One region of the Lentzea flaviverrucosa genome, then DNA from elsewhere that is predicted to be linked to it. Evidence: riboswitches for the same ligand, from Rfam matches in the RefSeq annotation. Region 1 holds a riboswitch; each other region holds the start of a gene.

Region 1 (5,605 bases):
TGATCATCGGCGTCTGCTGCATCGCGGGCATCGAGGCGGCCGTGGGCGTGACGCTCGAGTACGTGAAGGAGCGCACGGCGTTCGGCAAGGAGCTGATGAAGTTCCAGAACACCCGGTTCAAGCTCGCCGAGTGCGCCACGGAGGCGGCGGTGACCAGGGCGTTCATCGACGAGTGCGTCGAGAAGCACCTGAAGGGCGAGCTGGACATCCCGACCGCGGCGATGGCGAAGTGGTGGGCCAGCGACCGGCTGGGCAAGGTCGTCGACGAGTGCGTGCAGCTGTTCGGCGGCTACGGCTACATGAACGAGTACCCGATCGCGCGTGCCTGGTCCGACGCCCGCGTGCAGCGGATCTACGGCGGGACGAACGAGATCATGAAGGAAATCATCGCGAGGTCCCTGTGACCACTCCTTCTGGGACCGGGCCTCTCGCCGGCCTTCGCGTCGTCGAGCTCGCCGGCCTCGCGCCCGCGCCGTTCGGCTGCATGGTGCTCGCCGACCTCGGCGCGGACGTGATCCAGGTGCACAAGCCGGGGAGCGTGCAGACGATCCCCGGCGACTTCCTCGGCCGCGGCCGGCGCTCGATCGCGATCGACACCCGCAAGCCGGAAGGCGCCGAGCTGGTCCTGGGTCTCGTCGAGCGCTCGGACGTGCTGATCGAGGGCTTCCGGCCGGGCGTCACCGAACGGCTGGGCATCGGCCCGGCGCAGTGCCTCGCCCGCAACCCGCGCCTTGTGTACGGACGCATGACCGGCTGGGGCCAGGACGGGCCCCTGGCCGACCGCGCGGGCCACGACATCAACTACATCGCCGTCGCGGGTGCCCTGGAGCCCCTCGGCCAGGCCGGCGGGCCGCCGTCGTTCCCGATCAACCTGCTCGGCGACTTCGGCGGGGGAGGGCTGCTGCTGGCCCTCGGCGTGCTCGCGGCACTGTACGAACGCGAGCGCTCAGGCCGTGGCCAAGTGGTGGACGCCGCCATGGTCGACGGGGCGGCGTTGCTGACGACGTTCCTGCACGGGATGCGGTCCGCGGGCATGTGGTCAGGCGGGCGCGGCGAGAACATGCTCGACGGTGGAGTGCCGTTCTACGACGTCTACGAGGCCGCCGACGGGAAGTACGTCGCGATCGGCGCGCTGGAGGAGAAGTTCTACGCGGACCTCGTGCGGGTGCTGGGCCTGGAGGACGCACCCTCGCGCAACGATCCGGCGAACTGGCCTGAGCTGCGGGAACGCATCGCGGCGGCGGTCAAGACCCGGCCGCGGGACGAGTGGGCCGACCTCGCGCGGGACACGGACGCGTGCCTGGCGCCGGTGCTGACCCCTGCCGAGGCGGCACGGCATCCGTACAACGAGGCGCGCTCCACTTTCGTGGACGTGTCCGGTTCGCGGCATCCGGCGCCGGCGCCTCGTTTCGACCGCACTCCCGCGGCCGTTCCCACGGCTCCGGTTCCGGCCGGGACGAACACCGGGGAAGTGCTTGCCGACATGGGTGTGGCGGATGCCCGGATTATGGAACTGCGGCGGTCTGGAGTAATTGGATGAATGTTCGGGTGCGCATTAATAACGCCACGAGGGCGTGACGGTGCGTGATGGGGGACGATCGGCATCCGGGTGAGGGCCGGTGCAACAGTCTCTCTTCCAAGCTGTGGGATGCGAGGGGGTCGTGTTTCACCTCGTGCCCAGGACATCGGCGCTGTTGACGCCCGTCTTTAGCCGCCATTCGGGTGACGTTGGCCGCTGTGCAGGCGTGCGCCGCTGGCAGAACCTGGGAGGAGTTTGGCGTGGTCGTTGTTCATCGCAAGGGTGAATGAGGGACCATGACGGGTGACACGGGCGGTCCGCCGCCCGACCTGTGAACCACACGGACGGAGAGGTACCTGTGAACCTCAAGAAGGTGCTAGTGCTGGCGGGCGTCGCGCTGGTGCTGTTCCTCCTGATCACCCGGCCGGAAGAGTCCGCTTCGGCGGTCCAGACGGCTCTCGGCTGGCTGCGGGAGGGCGCGGAGTCGATCATCACCTTCATCAGGAGCCTCTTCGGGACGGCGACCCCTCTGAGCTAGTGACAGCCGGTGATCCTCGGCCATCTGCGTTGAGCCGGATGGGTGGAATGAGGCCAATCACGCACTGGTAACGGGTGTTCTGGGGATTCAGGGTCTGGCGATTGTCAGACCTACCGAATACCTTCCGCTGCAATGGCCGATCCCCGACCGACGAGGAGGCACATATGGTCGAGGACTCCGGGGTCCACGAGCTGTTGCAGCAGTGGGCGGCTGAACGGTCTGATGACGCAGAGATGCAGGAGGTGAACCGGATCAAGAACGCATGGCTCGCGGAGGCTCCCCCCTCGGCGCCAGGCATCCCCGTGCAGCGGGGAGGCAGGAGCGGGCCGCGTGGCTTGGTCAAGGTCGACTCGGCGGATCCGGCCTACGTGGCCGCGATGCGCAAGCGGGCGCCGGAGGCACCCGAGGCACTGCTCGCCGCCGCGGCGAGCTACTGGCAGCTGGTGGGCGACGTCGCCGAAGCCGAGCAGTGGTGGGACGCGGGCATCAGCCCGTTGGACCAGCGCGCGCTCGACTACCGCGCCGCCGGCCTCTCTCCTGCCGACCTCGGTCGGCGCCTGGGACCGATGACGGTTCTCCAGCACCTCCGCCGCGGTTCTGCCGCAGCCTGGTGCGTCGCACGTCTGCAGAGGCAGCGCCGGGACGGCGTGGCGTAGTGGGAAACGGGCTCTCGGAGGCGGGAGCCCCGTAACCACACACCTCGAAGGGCGGCCTCCTGTCAGGAGGCCTCACCCAAGTAGTGTGGAGGTCGTGCGCGGCCTCCTTACCCCCCAACGAGTGTTGATCGCGTTCGCCTGTCTGGCGGCGCTGATCGTCTGTTGCGGGCTCGCGTACTGGCAGTGGCAGCGCTTCGAGTCCGCCAGCGGCACGTTCCAGAACCTCGGGTACGTGCTCCAGTGGCCGCTCTTCGGCCTCTTCCCCCTCTTCATGGTGTGGCGTTTCCGCCGTTTGGTGCGCCAGAACCGTGACGCGGATCTCGCAGCCGAGCCGGTTGCGCCCGCCCCCAAGCCGGTAGCTACCGTTGACGCCGTCAAACCCGCGCCTGTCGAGCACTTCGACGATGAAGAAGACGCGGAGCTCGCGGCCTACAACCGCATGCTCGCGGACCTCAACGCGCGGGACGGTCGTTGAGCGAAGGCGGGCAGATGAAGGGTGCGTTGACCCGGTTCAGGGTCATGGCTTACGTGGTCGGAGTCTTCCTGCTGCTCCTGGTCGTGGCCATGGTGCTCAAGTACGCCGCGGACATGGACGGCGCGATGAAGGTCGTCGGCCCGATCCACGGCTTCCTCTACGCCATCTACCTGGTGATTTCCGTCGACCTGGCGCTGAAGCTGCGCTGGTCGATCAAGGGCACCGCGCTGGTGCTGGTCGCCGGCACGATCCCGTTCCTGTCCTTCTGGGCGGAGCGCAAGGTGGTCGAGAAGACTGCGCAGGGCGTCCCGCTGTGACGTTTGGCCTGCTAGCGTCTGGGGCTGACAACTGAACACGGCCGTCGATGTCGCGCGGGAGAGTCCCCTTGAGTGGGGACACCGTAGGAGCAACTCCTCCCCGGAATCTCTCAGGTACAGGTACCGCCCGACGAAGGCAACTCTGAAAAGCAGGCTCATCAGCAGCCTCGCCCACGGTGCAAGCCGCGCTCCGCGCGGTGAAGCTCTCAGGCTCATGACAGAGGGGGAGGCTCGCTCTAGTGAGGAGTCTCCGATGGACCGTGTCATTCTTCTGATGCCTCAGCCGGCCGCGTCCGGCTCTTCGGCGCACCCTGGAGGAGCGTTCTGATGTCCCGCCTCACGCCTCTGAACGCCGAGCACGAGCAGCTCGGCGCGATGTTCACCGACTTCGCGGGCTGGCGGATGCCGCTGCGCTACTCGTCCGAACTCGCGGAGCACCACGCGGTGCGCACTACCGCGGGCCTGTTCGACCTCACGCACATGGGTGAGATCGTCCTGACCGGACCGCAGGCCGGTGAGGCCCTCGACTACGCGCTGGTCGGCCACATCTCGGCACTGGCCGTCGGCAAGGCGCGCTACACGATGATCACGCAGGCCGACGGCGGCGTGATCGACGACCTGATCGTGTACCGCCTGGGAGACCAGGAGTTCATGGTCGTCGCGAACGCCTCGAACGCCCTCGTCGTCGCCGAGGCCCTGGTCGAGCGCGCAGCCGGGTTCGACACCGTCGTGACGGACAAGTCGACCGACTACGCGCTGATCGCGATCCAGGGCCCGAAGTCGGTCGAGATCCTCTCCGGCCTGACCGACACCGACCTGTCGACGGTCAAGTACTACGCCTCGTACCCGTCCACCGTGGCCGGTGTCGAGGCGCTGCTCGCCCGCACCGGGTACACCGGCGAGGAGGGCTTCGAGCTCTTCGTCGCGCCCGCCGACGCACCCGCCGTCTGGGCGGCGTTGCTGGGGGCCGGCGAGGCGCACGAGCTCAAGCCGTGCGGTCTCGGCTGCCGCGACACGTTGCGTCTCGAAGCCGGGATGCCCCTGTACGGCAACGAACTCACGACGTCGCTGACGCCCTACAACGCGAACCTGGGCCGCGTCGTGAAGCTCGACAAGCCCGGCGACTTCGTGGGTCGCGACGCGCTGACCAAGGTCGCCGAGTCCGGGGTGGACTCGGTCCTGGTCGGACTGAAGACCCCTGAGCGCCGCGCCCCGCGCCACGGTTACGCGGTGCTCGACGGCGACGAGGTCGTGGGCGAGGTGACGTCGGGCGCGCTGTCCCCGACCCTCGGCTACTCCGTCGCCATGGCCTACGTGTCGAAGGCCAGTGCCGAGCCCGGCACCTCACTGCTGGTGGACGTCCGCGGCAAGAAGCAGCCGGTCGAGGTCGTCGCACTTCCGTTCTACAAGCGCGCCAAGTAGGGAGATCCTCCAGATGTCCGACCAGTTCAACGCTTCCCTCGCGGAGTACGACCCCGAGGTGGCCGAGGCCGTTGCGGCCGAGCTGGCTCGCCAGCAGGGCACGCTCGAGATGATCGCCTCGGAGAACTTCACGCCCGTCTCGGTGCTGCAGGCCCAGGGCTCCGTGCTCACCAACAAGTACGCGGAGGGCTACCCCGGCCGCCGCTACTACGGCGGCTGCGAGCACGTGGACGTCGTCGAGCGCCTCGCCATCGAGCGCATCAAGGCGCTCTTCGGTGCCGGCTTCGCGAACGTCCAGCCGCACTCGGGCGCGCAGGCCAACGCGGCCGCGATGTTCGCACTGCTCGAGCCCGGCGACACGATCCTGGGCCTGGACCTCGCGCACGGCGGCCACCTGACGCACGGCATGCGGATCAACTTCTCCGGCAAGCTCTACAACGTCGTGCCGTACCACGTCGCGGACTCGGACGGCCGCGTCGACATGGCCGAGGTCGAGCGCCTGGCGCAGGAGCACCGGCCGAAGCTGATCGTCGCCGGCTGGTCCGCCTACCCACGCCAGCTGGACTTCGCCGAGTTCCGCCGCATCGCGGACTCGGTCGAGGCCTACCTGATGGTCGACATGGCGCACTTCGCCGGCCTCGTCGCCGCCGACCTGCACCCGTCGCCCGTGCCGCACGC
Region 2 (5,605 bases), on a different contig from region 1:
TGCACGAGGCCGGTCGCCTCGGCCACCGGGCCGTTGGTCAGCAGTCCGGCGTGGACGTTGAGGCCCAGGGCGAGCGAAGCGTCGTCCTTGAGCGCCTTCTCCCAGCCCTTGTCGGCCAGCGCGACGGCGTACGGCAGCGTCACGTTGGTCAGCGCGTAGGTCGAGGTGCGCGGGACGGCGCCCGGCATGTTCGCGACGCAGTAGAACACCGAGTTGTGGACCTCGTAGGTCGGCTCGGCGTGCGTCGTGGCGCGGGAGTCCTCGAAGCAACCGCCCTGGTCGATGGCGATGTCGACGAGCACCGAACCCGGCAACATGTCGGCGACCAGCGCGTTCGAGACGAGCTTCGGGGCCGCGGCACCGGGGACGAGCACGGCGCCGACGACCAGGTCGGCCTCGCGGACGGCCTGCTCGATGGCGAACGAGTTCGAGGCGAGCGTGCGCAGACGGCCCTGGAACTGGGCGTCGATCTGGCGCAGGCGGTCGACGTTGGTGTCGAGGATCTGCACGTCCGCGCCCATGCCGACGGCGATGGTGGCGGCGTTGACGCCGGCGACACCGCCGCCGATGACGACCACGCGGGCCGGGGCGACGCCGGGGACGCCGCCGGGCAGCACGCCGCGGCCACCGGAGGGCTTCATCAGCGAGAACGCGCCGACCTGCGGGGCAAGCCTGCCCGCGACCTCGGACATCGGGGCGAGCAGCGGCAGCGAGCGGTTCGGCAGTTGCACGGTCTCGTAGGCGATGGCCGTGGTGCCGGACGCCAGCAGCGCCTCGGTCAGCGGCTTGTCGGCGGCGAGGTGCAGGTACGTGAAGAGGGTCTGGCCGGCGCGGAGACGGGGGTACTCCTCGGCGATCGGCTCCTTGACCTTGAGAACCAGGTCACCCTCCGCCCACACGTCATCGGCGGTCGGGAGGATCTTGGCGCCCGCGGCGAGGTACTCCTCGTCGGTGATCGCGGAACCGAGACCGGCGCCCTGCTCGACGTAGACGTCGTGCCCGCGGCTGGTCAGTTCGTGCGCACCGGCAGGCGTGAGAGCGACGCGGTACTCGTGGTTCTTGATCTCGCGAGGAACTGCGATCCGCACGATGACTCCTCCGTTCGGTGGCCGACATCTCATAATGTGGGCCAGTCACAAGGTCATGTCACTGTGCTGGTCGCACTATCTGCCACCCCGCTGGTTGTTCATCCAGGACAAAGCGACCTGAGCTCCGTTCGCGTTCCGCTCGACCGTCCCGCGTTGACACTCGGCGGGGGCCGCACATAGCGTTCGCCCCGGACAACTGAACACCGGCCGCGGCGCGCCAGCGCCAGAACCCGCGTGGGAGAGACCTCGACGAACTGGTCGAGGCGCCGAAGGGGCAAGCTCCCGCACACTCTCAGGCAGCAAGACCACCCGGGGTAGGCAACTCTGCACGGCGGAGGGGGCGCAAGTTTCCTGACCCGTCACAGCCAGAGGAGTCGCGCCGTGGAGTTCCCCGAGAACCTGCTCTACACCGTCGAGCACGAGTGGGTCGACTGGACGCCGGGCACCCAGGACCCGCTGACCTGCGGAATCACCGAGTACGCGGCCGACGCGCTCGGCGACATCGTGTACATCCAGCTGCCCGAGGTCGGTGCCAAGGTCGTCACCAACGAGGTCTGCGGCGAGCTGGAGTCCACCAAGTCCGTGAGCGACCTGTTCTCGCCCGTCACCGGTGAGGTGATCGAGGTCAACAGCGCCGTCGTGGACGACCCGGCCGTCGTGAACAGCGACCCGTACGGTGCCGGCTGGTTGTTCAGGGTCCGCGTGGACTCGGCGGAGAACCTGCTCACGGCGGCGAAGTACGCCGAGCTCACCAAGTCTGACTGACCGCCCCACCACCACGAAGGACTGATCAGTGGCGATCAGCGTTTTCGACCTGTTCTCCGTCGGCATCGGACCGTCCAGCTCCCACACGGTCGGACCGATGCGCGCGGCCGCGATGTTCGTCGAGAAGCTCGGCGCGCGTGCGTCCGAAGTGGACCGCGTGCACGTCGAGCTGTTCGGCTCGCTCGGCGCGACCGGCCACGGCCACGGCAGCCCCAAGGCCGTCTTCCTCGGCCTGGAAGGCAACCTCCCCGAAGAAGTCGACCCCACCGCCGCGGCCGAACGCGTCGAGGAGATCATCTCCAGCCGCCGGCTGAAGCTCGGCGGCACGCACGAGATCGACTTCGTGCACGACCGCGACCTCGTCATGCACCGTCGCAAGTCACTCCCGTTGCACCCCAACGGGATGAGCTTCGAGGCGTACGCGGACGGCGAGCCGGTCGAGCGGGCCGTCTACTACTCGATCGGCGGCGGGTTCGTCGTCGACGAGAACGCCAGCGGCACCGACCGGATCAAACCGGACTCCACGCCGTTGCCGCACCCGTTCCTGACCGGCGACCAGCTCCTCGCGCGCTGCCGCGAGACCGGCCTGTCGATCAGCGAGATCATGATGGCCAACGAGCTGTCGTGGCGCACGGAAACCGAGATCCGCGAAGGACTTCTGCACATCTGGCACGTCATGCAGGAGTGCGTCGAACGCGGCTGCACCGAGCAAGGCATTCTGCCCGGCGGCCTGAAGGTCCGCCGCCGCGCCGCCGAGATGCGCAAGTCGCTGGAGGGCGAGCACTTCGTCACCGACCCGCTGCGGGTCATGGACTGGGTGACGCTCTTCGCGCTCGCGGTCAACGAGGAGAACGCGGCAGGCGGCCGTGTCGTCACCGCACCGACCAACGGCGCGGCCGGCATCGTCCCGGCGGTCCTGCACTACTACACGAAGTTCGTGCCGGGAGCGTCCGACGACGGCGTGGTGCGCTTCCTGCTCACCGCCGCCGCGATCGGCGTGCTGTTCAAGGAGAACGCGTCGATCTCCGGCGCCGAGGTCGGCTGCCAGGGCGAGGTCGGCTCGGCCTGCTCGATGGCCGCCGGCGGCCTCGCCGAGGTGCTCGGCGGCACCCCCGAACAGGTCGAGAACGCAGCCGAGATCGCCATGGAGCACAACCTCGGCCTGACCTGCGACCCGATCGGCGGCCTGGTGCAGATCCCGTGCATCGAACGCAACGCCGTCGCGTCCATCAAGGCGATCACGGCCGTGCGCATGGCTTTGCGCGGCGACGGCTCGCACTTCGTGTCGCTCGACAAGGTCATCAAGACCATGCGGGACACCGGCAAGGACATGTCGGTGAAGTACAAGGAGACGGCACGCGGCGGGCTCGCCGTGAACGTCATCGAATGCTGAGTTCCACCATCAGATCGATGAGCTCCAACGCGCGCTGCGCGTTCCGGTCGTCCAGTCCGGACAGCCGGTCGCGCAGCGTGGGGGACAGCAGCCAGTCGACGATCGGCCCTCCAGGGTCGTCCCACGTCATCCAGGTGAGCACGGGACCGTCGCTGTGCGTGTAGTACATCGAGTAGGACTCGGCGAGCTGGGCGACGAGCGCGTCCTGGAAGTCGTCGACGAGGCGCAACCACGGAGTCATGTCCTGGTCCAGCTGCGCTGCGGCCTGGATCAGCTCGTCCAGCTGCCACCAGCGCTCCTGGTCGCCGGCCACACGCACGATGAGGTCGGTGATCAGTGCGCGTAGCGCGGTCCGCTCGGCCTCTGGCCAGCTCGGCCACCGCGCCCATCGCAGTCCCGCGGTCAGCTTGTCGTCCGGGAGGCGTTCCAGCTCTTGGACCACGCGGTACCCGAGCCTTCGCCAGGCGAACTCGTACTCGTCACGCTCGAAGTGGTCCGCGCTCTCCCAGGCGAACTTCTGCACGACCACGGCCGGCACCAGCTCGGGATCGCCGTCGAGCACGTCCAGCTCAGCCTGGCTCCAGCAAAGTCCGCAACCTCTCACGCGATCAGCGTAAGCGGCCGGACTAGCGGATTAGCTGGTCAGCGGGCGTCGTACGCGGCCTGCGCGGCGAGCACCTCGGGCATGCGGCCCTCGAGCAGTTCGATCAACGACAACAACCGCTGAGCCGTCTCGCGGCCCAGCGGCGTGAGGCTGTAGTCGACGCGCGGCGGGTTCGTGTTCTGGGCTTCGCGGAGCACGAGCCCGTCGCGCTCCAGTGCCTGCAACGTCTGGGACAGCATCTTCTCGCTGACGCCGTCGACACGGCGGCGCAGCTCGTTGAAGCGCAGTTGCCCGTCGGCGAGCGCGGTCAGCGTCAGGCTGCCCCACCTGCCGGTGATGTGCTCCAGCGTGGGACGAGACGGGCACGCTTTCGCGAACACGTTGTAGTCCATGCGGGCATCATACCTGGTCAAAGCGCTAACGGAAAGTAAGTGTGAGAGCTCTCCGCGTCATGGAGAGCTCTCACGCCGTCAGAACGGCCAGGTCGCGTCACGACCTGCTTCGAGCAGCGGGACAGCCCTGAAGGTCGCGTCCGTGAGGCCACCGAATTCGTGGCGGTTCGCCTTGCCGGTGGCGTACGCGGCGTTCCGGTAGCCACCGAGGTTGAACCCGTAGACCGGCACGTGCGCCGGCACGACGTCCGAGACGCCCTGCCCGTAGTACCCGGACATCGTCTGCATGTCCGAGATGATGAACACGCGGTCGTGGCGCCGGTAGGTGCGCTTGAGCGACCCGACGATGTCGGTGCCGTGCCCGACCTCGCCGATCCGCTTGAGGAACCTGTCCACCTCGCGGATGACCGACGCACCGCGCGCGATGTCGTGCCGGAACGTGCCGTCCGCGAACCCGACCACGTCGACCTGCTCGCCCTTCGCGCCCAGCGCGACGCCGAAGACCGCCGCGGCCTTCGCCGGGGTGACCTTCGAACGCGCCGAGATCGCCCCGGTCGTCATCGACGCCGAGGTGTCGACGAGGATCAGCGAGCGGCCGGGCAGGGCGGGCAGGTTCGACAGCGACGCCTGCAGCGCCTGGTCCAGGGCGTGGCCCCAGCGCAGGCTCGGCGCCGCCTCGTAGGCGGACAGGAAGCGGAACGGGAACTGCCGCGAGCGCGCGACCTGGCCCGGGTCGGCCAGTCGTGCCGCGACGGCTGCTGCCGCCTCGTCGGACATGCCGGCCTCGTCGAAGTTCCTGAGGTTCCTCAGGCAGTTGCCGGTGACCAGACCGGCCGCCACGAACACGTTCGACGGCTCGACAGTCACGCAGTAGGTCGGACGCTCACCCCCGTCTTCGATCGACACGATTCGGTCCAGCGCGATCGCTTCGTCGTAACCGTGCATTTCGCTGAAGGCGGGCTGCACATGCGCCAGCAACTCCGCCAGACGTGCGAGCTTCGCGGACTTGTAACTGATCCGAAGGTCCAGCAGTTCTGCCAGCCGCACCAGTGCGGTGGCCCGGTTCACCTCGACGATGTGAATCGGGTACCGGCCCTGAATCCGGCCGCTGCTCACCTGTATCGCGCGCTCTCGGACGATGTTCGTGACACCAAGCCGGAGAAGCGCGTCGGAGACCTGCTCGGCAAGACGTCGTGACACGGTGGCGTACTCGACCGAGCCGTGCACTGTGCCCTTGGCGTTGATGCGCTCGCGGACGTACCCGTCCGTGTCGATCAGCCCGGAGAGCGCGCCGATCCAGAACTCCCGGCTGAACGGGCGGTTGGGCAGCGCCTTGACCTCGCACCGCTTGCCCCACACGTCG
Region 3 (5,605 bases), on a different contig from region 1:
AGGCGGTGCACGCGGGTCGCGATCGAACGCAGGCCCTCGGGACCGTGGTAGACGGCGTACATGGACGCGATCACGGCCAGCAGCACCTGCGCGGTGCAGATGTTCGACGTGGCCTTCTCGCGGCGGATGTGCTGCTCGCGCGTCTGCAGCGCGAGGCGGTAGGCCAGCGAGCCGTCGGCGTCGACGGAGACACCGACGAGACGGCCGGGCAACTGGCGCTCCAGACCGGACCGGACGGCCATGTAACCGGCGTGCGGGCCACCGAAGCCGATCGGCACGCCGAAGCGCTGCGTGGTGCCGATGACGACGTCCGCGCCGATCTCACCCGGCGCGCGCAGCAGCGTCAGCGACAGCAGGTCGGCGACGACGACGGCCTGGGCGCCGGCGGCGTGGATCTCCTCGATCAACGCGGCCTGGTCGCGCACCACACCGGACGCACCGGGGTACGACAGCAGCACGCCGAAGAAGTCGCCACCGAGGCCGAGGCCCTCGATGCCCTGGGACAGGTCCGCGACGACGATCTCGATGCCGAGCGGCTCGGCGCGCGTCTCGATGACGGCCAGCGTCTGCGGCAGCGTGTCCGCGTCGATGACGAACTTGTTCGACTTGGACTTGCCGGCGCGGCGCACCAGCGTCATCGCCTCGGCGGCGGCGGTCGACTCGTCCAGCATGGACGCGTTCGCGACCGGCAGGCCCGTCAGGTCGCCGACCATGGTCTGGAAGTTCAGCAGCGCTTCGAGGCGGCCCTGCGAGATCTCGGGCTGGTACGGCGTGTACGCGGTGTACCAGGCGGGCGACTCGAGCACGTTGCGCAGGATCACGCCCGGCGTCACGGTGTCGTAGTAGCCGAGGCCGATCATCTGCGTCATCGGGCGGTTCTGCGACGCGAGCTCACGCAGCTCGGCCAGCGCCTCGGTCTCGGTGGCCGGGGCGGGCAGGTCCAGCACGAGGTCGCGCTCGTGGATGGACGAAGGCACCGCGTGCTGGGCCAGCTCCTCGAGCGACCCGACGCCGATGACGTCGAGGATGCGCGCGAGCTCGGCGGGGCGCGGACCCACGTGCCGGTCGGCGAACGGGGTGCCGTGCTCGAGAGCGGCGAGCGGAATGCGGTCCTGCGTCATCAAACGCCTCCGGGGGTGGCTGCGGGCACACGTGTCCTGTGCCCTCCCCGCTCTGTCCGTACCCCGAAGGGCGCCTGAGAGGTTCACCCACCACGAGGATGGGCTTTCACCGTCGGCGGGATTCCCCTTGCGGGGGACTCCACTTTCCAGAGGCGTCTCGCTCTGGCGGTCCTGGATGCCTGAGAGGTTCCCGGGGAGGGACTTGCTCCTTCGGCGCCGGGCTCGAAGCCCGGGCTCTCCCGCCTGAGTTCAGCGACTACCCGAGAAGAATACCCGCAGGCAGCTCACGTAGTCCCTAGGGACGCGACCTACATCTCAGTGGGAAGACCGGCGAGCGTCCCGGCGACCGGGTCGGCGGGGTCGTCGCGCAGCGCCACGAGAAGGTGCCTGGTGCCCACGACGGCGTCACCGCGGCGAGCGGCGACGAGCTTCGCCCGTTCCATCGCACGCTCCACCCTGCCACCGCTGACGGGCAACGCGGCCAGGTCGATCCCCGCCTCGCGCAACGCCGCCGCCCCGCCCGACTCGAACTCCGGCTTCAGCTTCCTGCCCGCCACCTCCAACTGGCGGTCGACCGACACCACCGCCTCCACCAGATCGCGGGACGACACCTCTCGCCGCGCGGCCACGGCCAGCCGTCCGGCCTCGTTGCGCACGACGGTCAGCACCGGCCCGCCCAGTCCCTGGCCGCGCGCGACCCAGCGCAGCAGCCAGCGCACGTACCCGCCGCCGGAGTCCCCCTCCAGCGCTCCCGCCTTGCGCAGCAACCGCACGGCGGGCGCTTCCTCGACCTCCGCGTGGCGTCGAGCGGCATCGGTCCGCACAGCGGCGGCCGTCGCCTCGACGTCGACTCCGCGCAGCACGAACAGGTCGGCGGCACGCCCGGAACCCTGCTCCAGCAACGCGAGCGAGAGGTGGGTCGTGGTCAGCACGCCGTCGCCGGCCAGAGCGACCGCCCCGAGCAGACACTCCTCCAGCGCACGGCTGACGGGCAGCACGGTCCCGATGAGACTCTTGTCGCACGCGGTGTTCATCAACGCCGTGACGTCCGGATGAGCCTCGGGAACGACGCCACCGTCGTCGTCGGCCCAGTGCTCCGGCCCCCGCGCCATCGCCTGGGCCGCCAGCGACCGCACGCCGAGCTTGCGGCCGGGCCCGACGGTGTCGATCAGCGAGATCAGCAGGTTCTCGGTGCCGAGGAAGCCGAACTCCAGCCGGAACGCGCGCTTCGTCGCCGCGGCCAGCACCTTCACGACCTGGTAGGAGGGGGTGATCGTCATGCCGGAAACGCTAGGGAAGAACAAGATCGGGGCGCTTCTGCCGACCGGCCACTCACCAGCGCCAGTCGGCCACGTTCACAGTGCCGATCGATCAGCCGGGCCGGTCAGCCGGTGGCGCGCTCGCGACGCCGGCGGGTCAGCTCGTCCTCGGTCATCGGGGCGATCTCGACGCCGTCCGCGCGTTCTGCCGGGAACTCGTGGATCGTGCCGGAGATCTCCCGCATCGCACCGCTGACCGCGATGCCGAACACGCCCTGACCGCCCTGCAGCAAATCGACGACCTCTTCGGGCGAGGTGCACTCGTAGACCGTCGTGCCGTCGGAGAACAGCGTGATCTTGGCCAGGTCCTGCACGCCGCGGCGGCGCAGGTGGTCGACCGCCACGCGGATGTTCTGCAACGAGACACCGGTGTCCAGCAGCCGCTTCACGACCTTGAGCACCAGGATGTCCTTGAAGGAGTACAACCTCTGGCTGCCGGAGCCGTGCGCCATCCTTATCGTCGGCGCGACCAGCCCGGTCCTTGCCCAGTAGTCGAGCTGCCGGTACGTGATGCCCGCGATCTGACACGCCGCGGGTCCTCGGTAACCGACGAGCTCGTCCGGCAGCGAGGAGTCCGGGAACAGTTCACCCTGCAGCCCGGATTCGGCCCGCAAGGGCGCTTCCTCGACCACGCCTGCCTCCCCTCGGAACGGCCACGAAACTCATGACCGTCAAGCCGCCGCGTCCACTCTCGTGAAGCAACGACGTCCACTCGAGTTCGACGGTAAGACCGCTCCGATGGCAGGTCAACGCGACGCGCGGGGAGTTGCGACCCTCAACCTGAGGTAGAGAGTCATACCGTCACCCGAACAAGCACGTTCAGGTGACGTTTAGTGATCGTTTAGCGGTCATAACGACCGTGAGTAGTCCAACCGAGGGACGTCCAAACGAACTGCCCTTCAGCCCCTGCGAGACGGAGTGCGACACCGGAGAAAACTCAGGTGTCCACGCCGCGACAGTGCCTACGTGTCCGCGCCGCGGAAGTCCTCCGGGGAGACGGAGTCGAGGAACTCGCGGAACTTCTCCACCTCGTCCTCCTGCTCGTCCGGGATGATGAGGCCCGCTTCGGCCAGAACGGACTCCTCGGCGTGGATCGGCACCCCGACGCGCAACGCGAGCGCCACCGAGTCCGAGGGCCGCGCGGACACCCGCACGTCGCCGTCGAACACCAGCTCCGCGAAGAAGGTGCCCTCCTGCAGGTCGGTGATCCGCACCTGCTCGAGGTTGCGCCCCAGCGCCCCGATGACGTCCTTGAGGAGGTCGTGGGTGAGCGGGCGAGCGGGGCGGACGCCCTGCTGCTCGAGTGCGATCGCCGTGGCCTCGACACTGCCGATCCAGATGGGCAGGTAGCGCTCGCCCTCGGTTTCGCGCAGAAGAAGGATCGGCTGGTTCTGGGGCAGCTCCACCCGCACGCCGACGACACGCATTTCGCTCATCGGGCCTCGCCTCCCTCTAATCCGTTCGGGGACGACCCGGTTTCACACCCGAGCATCCCCCGGCGTACCTCTCCGACGCTACCCGCCAAGCGGGCCCAGTGCTCAATCGTTTCGGGCAGATCGTGATCAAGAAGGCACGCTCCGCCGACTGATCAGGACTGGCGCAGGCCCGCTCTCACCAACAACGTGTGCAACGAGGCGAAGAGGCCGGTCAATTCCCGGAGCGTCTCGGTATCTGAGAACGACTTCAGCAGAACCACCTCGTGATCCGCTGCCGCGCGGACCGCGCGCAGGTGCTCGCGCTCGACGCCGAGTCCGGTCATCGTCCGGATCGTGCGGAGCGCGGTGATGTCGTCGGTGGCGAACCGGCCACCGGGGCCGGGGCGCAGCAGACCGTCGCGCTCCAGCTGGGAAAGCTGTTCCGCGCTGAAACCGGTCTGGGCGAGCAGATCGAACCGCGAGATGGAGCTCGCGTCCACCGGGGTGGAGTCGAGCTGCTCGCGGATCACCTTGAGCGGCAGGTACCTGTCGCGTTGTGCGGACAGCACGAACCGCAACCTCTCGACGTCCGCCACGCTGAACTGGCGGTAGCCGGAGGCGGTGCGTGCCGGGCGGACCAGCCCCTCCGCTTCCAGGAAGCGGATCTTGGAGATGGTGACGTCGGGGAACTCGGGCCGAAGCTGTGCGAGCACAGCCCCGATGCTCGTGCCCCCGCGTTGTGGCCGCCCGGCCGTCACGCGTCAGGCTCCCGCGGAGCCAGGACCCGTCAGGAAGACGAGGCGGAACTTGCCGATCTGAACCTCGTCGCCGTTCGCGAGGACGGCCTGGTCGACCGGCTCACGGTTGACGTAGGTGCCGTTGAGGCTGCCGACGTCGATGACGACGAACTCGCCGCTCTCCCGGCGGAACTCGGCGTGGCGGCGCGAGACCGTCACGTCGTCCAGGAAGATGTCGCTGTCGGGGTGGCGCCCGGCGCTCGTCGTGTCGCGGTCCAGCAAGAACCGGGAACCGGCGTTCGGGCCGCGCTTCACCACGAGCAGCGCGGAACCGGCGGGAAGGGCGTCAACACCGGCAACGGCCGGCTCCTGTGCGGGCGCCTCGGCGCCGCCTTCCATCTCCTGGAGGAAGTCCGCCCGGAAGACGGAGGTCCGCTCCGGGGACTGCTCCGGCGGAACGCCTGGGCCGTCGTTCGTGCTCACCTGAGCTCTCCTCCTGCTGCTGGATCCGTCACTTCCGGTAAAACCTATCGCGTTGGGGTCTCCGCCTTCAGCGCGGCTCCCCTTCCGGCCGAAGATCCGGCGAAAGATCGACGTCACTCCTTCTCCACCAACGCCTTGTACCCGTCCGCGTCCAACAGGCCTTCCAGCGCCTCGGGGTCGTTCAGCCTGATCTCGACCATCCAGCCCTCGCCGTACGGATCGGTGTTCACCGAGTCCGGCGTCTGGACCAACGCGTCGTTGATGGCGACGACCTCGCCGTCGAGCGGCGAGTAGAGGTCGGACACGCTCTTGGTGGACTCGACCTCGCCGAACGTGTCGCCGGCCGCCACGGTGTGACCGACCTCGGGCAGCTGGACGAAGACGACGTCACCGAGCTGTTCCTGGGCGTAGTCGGTGATGCCGACGCGCACTGTGTTCTCGCCGTGGGTGGCGATCCACTCGTGCTCCTCGGTGTAACGAAGCTCCTCGGGAATCAACTGACTGCGCTCCTCGTGCTGAACCTGTATGGG

The links. Region 1 has a riboswitch for glycine ahead of gcvT (glycine cleavage system aminomethyltransferase GcvT). Riboswitches for the same ligand answer to the same signal wherever they lie in the genome.
Region 2: linked by a shared signal. The riboswitch ahead of gcvH (glycine cleavage system protein GcvH) and the one ahead of gcvT (glycine cleavage system aminomethyltransferase GcvT) in region 1 are both predicted to bind glycine.
Region 3: linked by a shared signal. The riboswitch ahead of gcvP (aminomethyl-transferring glycine dehydrogenase) and the one ahead of gcvT (glycine cleavage system aminomethyltransferase GcvT) in region 1 are both predicted to bind glycine.

The regions. Positions count from the first base shown of each region.
Region 1 is NZ_QQAU01000006.1:219,725-225,329, reverse strand. It holds gene DFR72_RS20835 (acyl-CoA dehydrogenase family protein) at 1-404, shown strand, start outside; gene DFR72_RS20830 (CaiB/BaiF CoA transferase family protein) at 401-1,540, shown strand; gene DFR72_RS20825 (hypothetical protein) at 1,878-2,057, shown strand; gene DFR72_RS20820 (hypothetical protein) at 2,222-2,713, shown strand; gene DFR72_RS20815 (hypothetical protein) at 2,835-3,188, shown strand; gene DFR72_RS20810 (DUF3817 domain-containing protein) at 3,203-3,505, shown strand; glycine riboswitch at 3,551-3,641, shown strand; glycine riboswitch at 3,643-3,733, shown strand; gene gcvT (glycine cleavage system aminomethyltransferase GcvT) at 3,833-4,927, shown strand; gene glyA (serine hydroxymethyltransferase) at 4,941-5,605, shown strand, end outside.
Region 2 is NZ_QQAU01000002.1:535,383-540,987, reverse strand. It holds gene ald (alanine dehydrogenase) at 1-1,088, opposite strand, end outside; glycine riboswitch at 1,314-1,406, shown strand; gene gcvH (glycine cleavage system protein GcvH) at 1,470-1,853, shown strand; gene DFR72_RS08565 (L-serine ammonia-lyase) at 1,882-3,246, shown strand; gene DFR72_RS08560 (hypothetical protein) at 3,233-3,850, opposite strand; gene DFR72_RS08555 (winged helix-turn-helix transcriptional regulator) at 3,889-4,242, opposite strand; gene DFR72_RS08550 (LAGLIDADG family homing endonuclease) at 4,321-5,605, opposite strand, start outside.
Region 3 is NZ_QQAU01000019.1:29,384-34,988, reverse strand. It holds gene gcvP (aminomethyl-transferring glycine dehydrogenase) at 1-1,121, opposite strand, end outside; glycine riboswitch at 1,278-1,373, opposite strand; gene DFR72_RS40275 (Clp protease N-terminal domain-containing protein) at 1,430-2,401, opposite strand; gene DFR72_RS40270 (MerR family transcriptional regulator) at 2,506-3,072, opposite strand; gene DFR72_RS40265 (bifunctional nuclease family protein) at 3,403-3,876, opposite strand; gene DFR72_RS40260 (MerR family transcriptional regulator) at 4,029-4,568, opposite strand; gene garA (glycogen accumulation regulator GarA) at 4,617-5,075, opposite strand; gene gcvH (glycine cleavage system protein GcvH) at 5,189-5,572, opposite strand.